Regions from separate parts of the Granulicella tundricola MP5ACTX9 genome, predicted to be linked through region 3. Evidence: riboswitches for the same ligand, from Rfam matches in the RefSeq annotation. Region 3 holds a riboswitch; each other region holds the start of a gene.
The links. A riboswitch is a leader RNA that binds a small molecule or an ion and turns the genes downstream of it on or off. The one in region 3 is predicted to bind cobalamin.
Positions count from the first base shown of each region.

Region 1: it holds a riboswitch for cobalamin, as region 3 does, so the genes downstream of both, cobU (bifunctional adenosylcobinamide kinase/adenosylcobinamide-phosphate guanylyltransferase) here and ACIX9_RS19040 (TonB-dependent receptor) in region 3, are expected to answer to the same signal.
Region 2: it holds a riboswitch for cobalamin, as region 3 does, so the genes downstream of both, cobG (precorrin-3B synthase) here and ACIX9_RS19040 (TonB-dependent receptor) in region 3, are expected to answer to the same signal.

Region 1 covers NC_015064.1:2,367,640-2,370,911, forward strand. Annotated here, with positions in the region: gene ACIX9_RS10140 (peroxidase family protein) at 1-673, opposite strand, end outside; cobalamin riboswitch at 1,070-1,272, shown strand; gene cobU (bifunctional adenosylcobinamide kinase/adenosylcobinamide-phosphate guanylyltransferase) at 1,396-1,941, shown strand; gene ACIX9_RS10150 (cobyrinate a,c-diamide synthase) at 1,938-3,272, shown strand, end outside.
Region 2 covers NC_015065.1:238,413-241,684, forward strand. Annotated here, with positions in the region: gene ACIX9_RS21185 (Crp/Fnr family transcriptional regulator) at 1-229, shown strand, start outside; gene ACIX9_RS21190 (Crp/Fnr family transcriptional regulator) at 238-855, opposite strand; cobalamin riboswitch at 1,147-1,336, shown strand; gene cobG (precorrin-3B synthase) at 1,456-2,721, shown strand; gene ACIX9_RS21200 (precorrin-8X methylmutase) at 2,718-3,272, shown strand, end outside.
Region 3 covers NC_015057.1:49,246-52,517, reverse strand. Annotated here, with positions in the region: gene ACIX9_RS19040 (TonB-dependent receptor) at 1-2,037, opposite strand, end outside; cobalamin riboswitch at 2,126-2,318, opposite strand; gene ACIX9_RS19035 (histidine phosphatase family protein) at 2,317-2,889, opposite strand; gene ACIX9_RS19030 (CbtB domain-containing protein) at 3,118-3,272, shown strand, end outside.

The DNA.
Region 1 (3,272 bases), on a different replicon from region 3:
GCGCATTCCCCACCTCATCCCGCACCAGGTCCTCGTACCCCCCGCGATCCACCATCCTGAACCGTCCATCCGCATGAAAGATCTTGGAAAACGGAGCCGTCAGCTTCGTCCTGTTCGCCCCATACACGCTGTCCAGGTCGATCAGCGGCGAAGCCGTATTCGCCACCTCATCCGTCTGCACCTCAAACAGGTCCACCGCATTCATCGTCAGGTCGTGGTCGATAAACTGCCCCACAAACGTAAACGCCGCCGGCACCTCCGGGCTCTCGAACACCCCCGGATCGCTCTGCTCCAGCCCCGGGTCCGAGTAACTCACCCCCGTACCCGGAAACGCAATATGCGACATCAAACTCGAAGGAATCGTATAAGCCTTCCCCGGCACCAGGTGCTGGAAGAAGCTCGCCATCGTATTCCCCAGCCCATTCACAAACGTACTAGCGTCCTCAGCAGACATCGCCGCAGCCCCACTGCCCCGCGTCAACATCGGCACCAGCCGCGCCGTCATCATCTCCGTATCGAGCAGCGTATAAACGCCCCCATGCTTCATCAACCCGGTCAGCACCTGCCGCGTCGGGTTGCTCTCATCCAGCACCTCCGGCTTCACCGTAATGGCCTGAACCGCGCGAAACTGCGCCTGCTGCAAAGACTCCGTACGTGAGTTAGCGATTGGCATAAGACCTTATACAACCTCCCCGCTTTTTTCGCCCGTCATTCTGAGCGCAGCGAAGAACCTCCGTAGCTGCTGTTGCTGTTGCAGTTGCCTGTTTTGGCCCGTCATTCAGAGCGAAGCGAAGAGTCTCAGTAGTTGCTTTTGCCCTTGCAGTTGCTTTTGCCGTTGCCGTTGCCGTTGCCGTTCGGATTAGAGGGGGGCTTCAGCCCCCCGTCACGAGGCCCAAAAAGCATGGGGCTTTAGCCCCGGCCCCTTGCTCCTGTCTCCTCCAAGCCCGTCATTCTGAGCGAAGCTCAGAACCTCCGTATTGGCAGTTGCAGTTGCGGTTGCCATTGCCGCTGTCTGTTCTCGCCCACCATTCCTCCCAATGCGGATTACCCTCACCCTTGCCCCCTGACTACCTACCCACCCATCCGTGGTAATCTTCACTCTTAGATTCTGGTGTCGGGAAGGCGGTGAAACTCCGTCACTACCCCGTAACTGTAAGCGCCGAGAGCACGAACAAGCCGCAAGGCAAACCACTGAGCCCGAAGGGCTTGGGAAGGTCGTTCAAGACTCGCTGAAGCGCAAGTCAGGAGACCGGCCAGATCAGCTTTCGGCCCGTTCAGCTCCGTAGGGAGAGCTGAAGAGCACTGCCGCCCGTCTCCACCACCGGAGACCCGTGGGCGCAGCCGCTTCCATCCGTCATTCCCCTTTTTGTTTAGGTATAGCTGCCGCCGGAGCGTATGCACGACACCCCCAAACCCCCGGTCACTCTGATCTTAGGCGGAGCCCGTAGCGGCAAAAGCCACCACGCCCAGAAGCTCGCCGCCCTCTCAGACCGCGTCCTCTTCATCGCCACCGCCACCGCCGTAGACCCGGAGATGAGCGAGAAGATCACCCGCCACCGCCAGGACCGCCAACGCGACCGCCTCGACTGGACCGTCCTCGAAGAGCCCCTCGCCCTCGCCGAAGCCATCCACACCCACGGCCCCGCCCACGATGTCATCCTCATCGACTGCCTCACCCTCTACACCGCCAACCTCCTCACCATCCCCCCCGCCGCCGTCACAGAAAACGTAGCCCTTTTCCTCGAGACGCTCCAGGCCCCACCCCGCCCCATCATCCTCGTCTCCAACGAGGTCGGCAGCGGCGTCGTCCCCTCCTACGCCTCCGGCCGCCAATATAGAGACCTCCTCGGCGAGCTCAACCAGCGCGTCGCCGCCATCGCCACCGGCGTCCTCCTCATGGTCGCCGGCCTCCCCCTCACCATCAAGGCCCGCCAGCAGTGAGCAATCCTTTGCAGACCGCCTTCCTGGTAGCCGGAAACGCCTCCGGCGTAGGCAAAACCACGGTCACCCAAGCCCTCATCGCCGCCCTCCAGCGCCGAGGCCTCGTCGTCCAACCCTTCAAAGGCGGCCCGGACTACCTCGACACCACCCACCACACCCGTCTCGCTGGCCGCCCCGCCCGCAATCTCGACACCTGGCTCCTCCCGCATGAAGCCAACCGAGACCTCTTCACCGCAGCCACGCAAGATGCAGACGCAGCCGTAGTCGAAGGCATGATGGGCCTCTTCGACGGCAAAGACCCTCTCTCCGAGACCGGCTCCTCAGCCGAGATCGCCCGCATCCTGGGTCTCCCCATCATCCTCGTCCTCGACGCCTCCAAGACCGCCCGCTCCATCGCCGCCACCGTCCTCGGCTTCGAGACCTTTGACCCTACCCTCCCCATCGCCGGCGTCATCCTCAACCGCATCGGAGGCCCCCGCCACCTCGCACTCCTCACGGCGGCCATAGAATCCCGCTGTAAAACCCCAGTCCTGGGCAGCCTCCCAAGAACCCCAGAGATCACCATCCCCGAGCGCCATCTAGGCCTACACGCCGCCGCCCAATCCACAGAAACCCTGCAAGCAGAATCCACCCTCCTGGCCGACCTAGCCGAACAGCACTTCAATCTCGAAGCCATCCAGTCCCTGCACCAGCAGGATTTCCCGTTACCCGCCAGTCCCTCGCCCCTAGTCCCTGGTCCCTATATTCCTAGGCCCTCGGCCCTAGGCCCTAGGCCCTGCTTCATCGGCATCCCCCGCGACGAAGCCTTCTCCTTCTACTACGAAGACAACCTGGACCTCCTCCGCTCCGCAGGAGCCACGTTAATCCCCTTCAGCCCCCTGGCCGACGCCGAACTCCCGGAAAATCTCGACGCCCTCTATTTAGGAGGAGGCTACCCCGAACTCCACGCCCAGGCCCTCTCAGAAAACCACTCCCTCCTCACAGACATCCGTAATTTCGCCGCCACCAACCGCCCCATCTACGCCGAGTGTGGCGGCATGATCTATCTGTCAGAATCCATCACCCAACCCAACACCCCCGCAATCCCCCTCACCGGCATCCTCCCCCTCAACATCGAGATGACCCCAAAACTAGTCGACTTCGGCTACGTCACCACCACCTTCACCCGAGACTGCCTCCTCGGCCCCACCGGAACCGTCATCCGGGGCCACAGCTTCCACTACTCCCGCCTCACCAATGAGCCGGAGTTGAACACCGCCTACCACCTCGACTACTCCCTCTCCAAACGCCAGGCACCCGAGGGCTACACCCGTGGCAACATCCTCGCCAGC
Region 2 (3,272 bases), on a different replicon from region 3:
TGAAACGCTGCTTCCGGAGATAAGTCAGGAAGATCTTGCCGCCATGGTTGGATGTACCCGATCCCGTGCGAACAGGCTTCTCAATCAATTCAGGAAGAAAGGCTTGATTGACTACGGCCACCGGATCACAATAAATAAAAAGCTGTTGCAATCTGTGCTGAAGTCCGTGCCATCCCGTGCTGTCAATTCGCATGCGCTAATCGCAGGCGGCAAGTTGATCTGGGAATGAACCTCGACTTATGGATCTGATCGTCGTCTCTTCTTCAGGCGGCTCAGATGTTCCGGCGTAATCGAGAGCAGTCTTGCGGCCTCGCTTTGTCTCAGGATGAGAGTTGGGTCGACCGTCTGCCACACAGACTTCGTTCGCTCATCCTGCAGGGATTTCAGCCGTTCCGTCGCACTGCTGCCGTTCAGGATGCTGTGCTGTTGCATCGTCAGAAGCTCCCGGCATTGCGACGTCATAAAGTGTTGTTGAAGAGCCGGACGTTGATTTAATTCAACACAGAATTGAACCGGCGAAAAGCAGGAGAGGAGGCACTCTGTCTGTGTCTCCATCGTGCACAGGCTGGGCAGGTTCAGCACTGCCAGAACTCCGCCGGCCCACCAGCCCTCTGATCGGAGTCCCAGCAGGATTTCATCCCCCTTCGGATTGGTGAAGCTCAACCGTACGACGCCGGATCGCACCAGCATCACTTGCCTGGGGTGCTCGCCTTGCTCCACCAGCACGCTGCCAGCCGGATAGCTTCGGGGCTCTGATATCCCGGCAAGCTCGGCTGTCGCAGGATCGACGGCAGGGGAGAAGGCCGGGACCACACGGTCGGATGAGCCTTTGCGCTCAACGAATCTGCCTGGCATGTGTGCTGCTCCGTAATGCCTGGAATGAAACGAACGAACCCGTAAATAGAGACATAGCCCGGACGAAACAGACTGCCGTCAAGCCGGTAAGGACAATAAGGTGCTGCCAGATTGCGCTCATCCTAGCTCATCGACCCGCCCCTTTGATGTCTGCTACCCGACCTAATAGACAACTAGAAGGCGAAATCAGACTTAGCCCGGAGTGTCTCTGCAGGCCTCCACATCCGCCTCCAATAAGGCTTTCCACGCTCTCATAGCGCCCTCTCCATTGATTGCGACATTTTTCTGACCTATACTGACCTTGCTCCCGGTGTCTGCTCGTTCAGCAGACGAAGAGGGAATCCGGTGAGAATCCGGAACTGCCCCGCAGCGGTGACAGGAACGAACGCTCCGAACATGCACTGGTTCAGCCATGAACCGGGAAGCTGGAGCAAGTAGGCAGCCTGCAAGTCCGAAGACCTGCCGAGAGTCGTGTTCAGATGAACATGTAGACACACGCCTACGAGGAGAGGGCGGTTGTGGCGGTCTCCTGCCGCTTCCCGTCCCTATTTGCAGACCGTCCAGTCGATGATCCAGTCAACGATTCAGGAGCCCCGCACGATGAGACTCGGAGAAAACTTCTGCCCCGGCATCCTCCACGCCGTGCCGGCAAAAGACGGCCAGCTGATCCGCATCCGCGTTCCTGGAGGCCTCATCTCTGCCGCCCAACTCGCCGCCGTGGCTTCTCTCGCGGCCTCCCACGCCAACGGAGAGATTGAGCTCACCTCCCGCTCCAACCTCCAACTCCGCGCCATTCAACCATCCAGCCTCCCGTATATCGTCACTACGCTCACGGAAGCGGGCCTCCTGCCCTCCAGCGCTCACGATCGCGTCCGCAACCTTGTCACCAGCCCCTTCGCCGGCATCGACCCCGCTGCGTCCCTCGACACCCGCCCCCTCATCCGCGCCCTCGACCAGCGCCTCATCGCCAACGATCTTTTCCTGCAGCTTCACCCCAAGTTCACCTTCGGCATCGAAGCCAACCCCACCCGCTTCACCTATGAGGTCGAAGACCTCGGCCTCCAGGCCTTCGATAGCACCCATCGCCTCAGCCTCTCGCTCGCCGGCAAAGACACCGGCTGCTCCGTCGCCCCGGAAGACGCCGTAGTCTGCCTGCTGACCGCCGCTGAAGCCTGCATCGACCTCGCAAAGCAGCACAACGTCCCCGTCCGCACCAAACGCCTCACCGCAATTCCCGGAGTCCTCGAGACCCTCCTCAAAACCTTATCCCCCCTCCTCGAACCCACGACGAACCCGGCTCGCGGTCCCGATGTTCGACGAGACGTCATCGGCCCCCACCCCGCCCTCACCCCCGGCCACCTCAATCTAGTCCCCTCCATCCCCCTCGGCCACCTAACCGCATCTCAAGCCACCAACATCGCAACCCTCGCAACCCAACACAACGCAGACCTACACCTCGCCCCCTGGCGCGGCATCGTCCTCGGTAACCTCACCCCCAAGGCCGCCGCCCTCATCGCTCCCCAACTAGCCGCCCTAGGCCTCCCTCTCGACGCAACCAACGGCTTTGAAGGCATAGCCGCCTGCGCCGGCATCAGTCGCTGCGATGCCTCCCTCGCAGACGTTCGCGCCGACGCCGCCCGACTCGCTACTTACCTTGCTACCCGCCCCCACATCCCCGGCTGGACCATCCACCTCTCCGGCTGCGAGAAGCAATGCGCCCTCCGCCACTCCGCCTCCGCCGCCCTTATCGCCACCCCCGCCGGCTACACTCTCCGCCTCCCCAACCATCCCGAAGCCCACTCCCTGCCCTCCGCCGCAGCCATCGCCTCCATCCTCCAGTCCCACACCGAGGCACTCGCTTCATGACCTACATCAAAGACGGCGCAGCCATCTACAAAGAATCCTTCGCCATCATCCGCCGCGAAGCCGACCTCTCCGCCTTCCCGCCCAATCTCTCGCGCGTCGTCGTCCGCATGATCCACGCCTGCGGCCAGACCGATCTCCCCGCACTCGTCCAGGCCTCCCCAGACGCCGCGCGCGCAGGCATCGACGCCCTGGCCGCCGGAGCTCCCATCCTCTGCGACGCCCACATGGTCGCCAACGGAGTCACCCGCACCCGCCTCCCCGCCCAAAACGAAGTCCTCTGCACCCTCCGCGACCCCCGCACCCCCGACCTAGCCGCCCAGCTCCAGACCACCTGCAGCGCCGCCGCACTCGAGCTCTGGCGCGACCACCTCGCAGGCTCAGTCGTCGTCATAGGCAACGCCCCCACAGCCCTCTTCCACCTCCTGGAGATGCTTGCCCACGGCGCACCCCACCCCGCCCTCATCATCGGCATCCCCGTAGGCTTCGTAGGCGCGGCAGAATCCAAGCAAGCCCTCGCCGACAGCACCCTCAACATCCCATTCCTCACCGTC
Region 3 (3,272 bases):
ATTCCGCAGATAGAACGGCTGCCCAGACGATTGCGTGTAGTTACTCGGTGTCCCAAGCAACAAATCCGCGTAAGCCGACCCCGTCTCCGTCCCATTGATATTGAACGTCCCGTTGAACGTAGCGTTCGGATGTTCGTTCACCTGCTCCTCATGAAACTGCGCTCCCACCTTCACCGTGTGCGCCCCAAACACTCGCGAGAACCCGTCGCTGACGTAGTACGTGTTATTCACCTGTGTCAGGTTCGTAATCGGAACACCCATCGTGAACGAAGGAAACGTCACATTCTCGACGCCTTCAAACTCCGGAGCCTGCACATAGATTCCTGGCGTCCCGGCTCCCGTCGTAAACCCCTGTGACGCCAATGACACGCCCAGCCCGCCCTGCGGCTTCCCAACCACATTCGCATACCGCAAATACCCCAGATTGAACTCGTTCACGGAGTTCGCCCCAATCACCTTCGTATCGGACACAGAGAGCAGTTGCGCCCGCCCAATCGTCAGCGCATCGAACCCCGGAATCGAAGCCCCGCCCTGCGACCCCGGATAAGGATTGTCCAGCGTGTAATCGTCCAGGAAGTAATACGCAGAGATCCTTCCAGCGCGAGTATCCGCATCCAGCCGGAACGATCCTTTGTCATCCCGGTTCGTCTGCGTTGAAGCCGATGTAGAAAACAATCCATCGCCCGCATTTGGCGTAGGAATGAACCCCAGCAGGCTTTTGCCCGGCGCCCCCCACGCAGACTGCGGGATTGAAAGATTCGGAAACACGCATTGCGTCGTGCTCACACAGTCACTGCCGTACCTCGCAGGCATGGCGTTCAGGTTGTTAGCGTCCACCGGCATCGACTCACCCGCCCGGTAGGTATACGGCTCACCACTCGCCACCGAATACCCCAGCTTCGGCGCAAGCACTTGGGTCGCCAGGTAAGGCCCACTCACCACGGTAGGCACGTCGATGGAGGTCCCACTCACCACCGCCTTGGTCGTAAACTCCGCGGCGTCCGCCGAAAAATTTCCCGTACGCTCGGCCACGGTCGGAACAGAGATGTTCCCCGTCGAGATACCCTGCGTCTCCCGCGTCCCCTGGTAGTCCGCGAAGAAGAACAGCTTCGTATGCCCGACCGGCCCACCCAGCGTCCCGCCAAACTGATTCTGCTTGAACTCCGGCCGCGTCGGATCGAAGTACCCCCGCGCATCGAGCGCAGTGTTCCGGAAGAACTCGAACGCCCCACCATGAAGCCGTCCGCCACCCGACTTCGTCACCACCGTCACCACACCACCGTTGTAGTTCCCATACTCCGGATCGAAGTTATTCGTCAGCACCCGGAACTGCTCGATCGAATCTAGGTCCGGCACCACGGAAGTCCCGCCGTTCATGTGCTCCTGCACATCCACCCCGTTCACCATGAAGCCGTTTGAAGACTCACGCTGCCCGTTGATCGAAACATTCCCCGGATTCTCATCCCCAGAAGGCGAGATCCCACCCGTCACCCCCGCCATGATCACGGCATTCGGCAGCAGCGTCGAAACCGGCGCAACCCCCGGCTGAATCGACAGCAGATCCGTATAGCTCCGCCCGTTCAGCGGGAGTGCTGCCATCTGGTCGCCCGTCACCACCTCGCCCAGATGCGTCGCGCTCGTCTCCACCTGGATCCCCGTCTCACTCGTCACCGTCACGCTGTCCGACCGGTTTCCCACCGCCAGCTCAGTATCCACCCGCACCACCGAGTCCGTATCCACCGTCAGGTTCGACTTGCGCTGCGGCGTAAACCCATCCGCCGAGATCGTCAGCTCATAATGCCCCACCGGCAGATTCGGAAACGAGTAAAGCCCCTGCCCATTCGCCACAGTCTTGTAAACCGTCTGCTGACCCACACTGACCAGCGTCAAAGCCGCCCCCGGAATCACCGCGCCACTCGCGTCGGTCACAGTGCCAGACACACTGCCACCCGTCGCGGCATGAAGCGAGGAGCCTGAACCAATCAAAATTGAAGCAAGAAGGATCTGCCGCTTGGCAGAGGAAAGTCGATCATTCATCAAGAGCACGTGCACCTCAAATAAACGGAAAACGAGGCATAAAGCTCAGGCTGAATGAGCGATCGCCCCCGTTTCCACGCGGGGTAGAATCACAAACCAATCCTGGGTAGGTCTCCTGATTGACAGGTGAGGCTGACTTCAGCCTCTAACCCTCCGCCTTCCCCGGCTCTTCACCGAGTGGCATCTGAAAGGTCGTTCCTGATCACAGTGGCGGGACCATGCCGGACTTACACCGGCTTCCCTGTTATGCCCTCGCGGGCACCCAAGATCTTTACTTCATCAAAGTAGCACGGCTGCAGAGTTGATCGCACAAGAAACACACCGCACCGTCCACACCCGTCCATTCCACCGCAGATCCGTCAATGAAAGCGGCGCAACGTCCACCCGCCAGAAAGCCGCAGCCGGCGCGCCCATCGCCAACACCACCGCACTCTTGATCACCCCTGGACAAGTCATCGCCACCGTATGCCCAGCAGCCGTCCGCCCCTCCATCCATCGAGCAGTCCGCTCTATCACCCCCGCCACCGACTCCCCTCCATGCGGTCGCGCCTCCACATCCGTCAGCCACCCCATCAGCCCCTCCGGATCACGCCCCTCAACCTCCCCCAACCCCAGCCCGCGCCAATCCCCATAGTCAAAATCCCGCAGGCCTCCATCCACCACCCCCGTCAGCCCGAGCCCCTCCGCAGTCATCCTCACCCGCACCTCCGGACCCATCAGCACATCCTGCGCCCGAGGCCCATTCCACCCCAGCCCAGCAATCCGCGACCCCTCACCACTCTCAAGCCCCTCATCCAGCGGAAAACTCGCTGCCCTCACCGCCGCAGTAGCCCCATGACTGATAAACGTCACCCTTGATGTCATCTCTTTGTCCAATTCCCCATAAACCCACCCCTCCGCCTTGACACTGATCTTAGCCGCACATAGGCTCGGACTAGCTTCTGGAAATGAGAGCAAAGAAGCCGGTGCAAATCCGGCACGGTCGCGCCCCTGTAATCGGCTGCCCCGCAGCTGAAAGTCAGACCTTCCCTCATTCGAACGAGCACTGCATTGGGACGCACGATCCCAGGAGGCAACACAATGGCACATTCCGCAACCACCCCCGTCGCAGCACCCCTCTCCATCCCCGTCATCCCCATGCGCGAGCTCCTCCCGTGGGCGCTCTTCGCAGGCCTCATGCTCCTCATGGCGATCTACTTCGTCGGCGCAGAGCAGGGTGCCACCGCCCTGTTCCA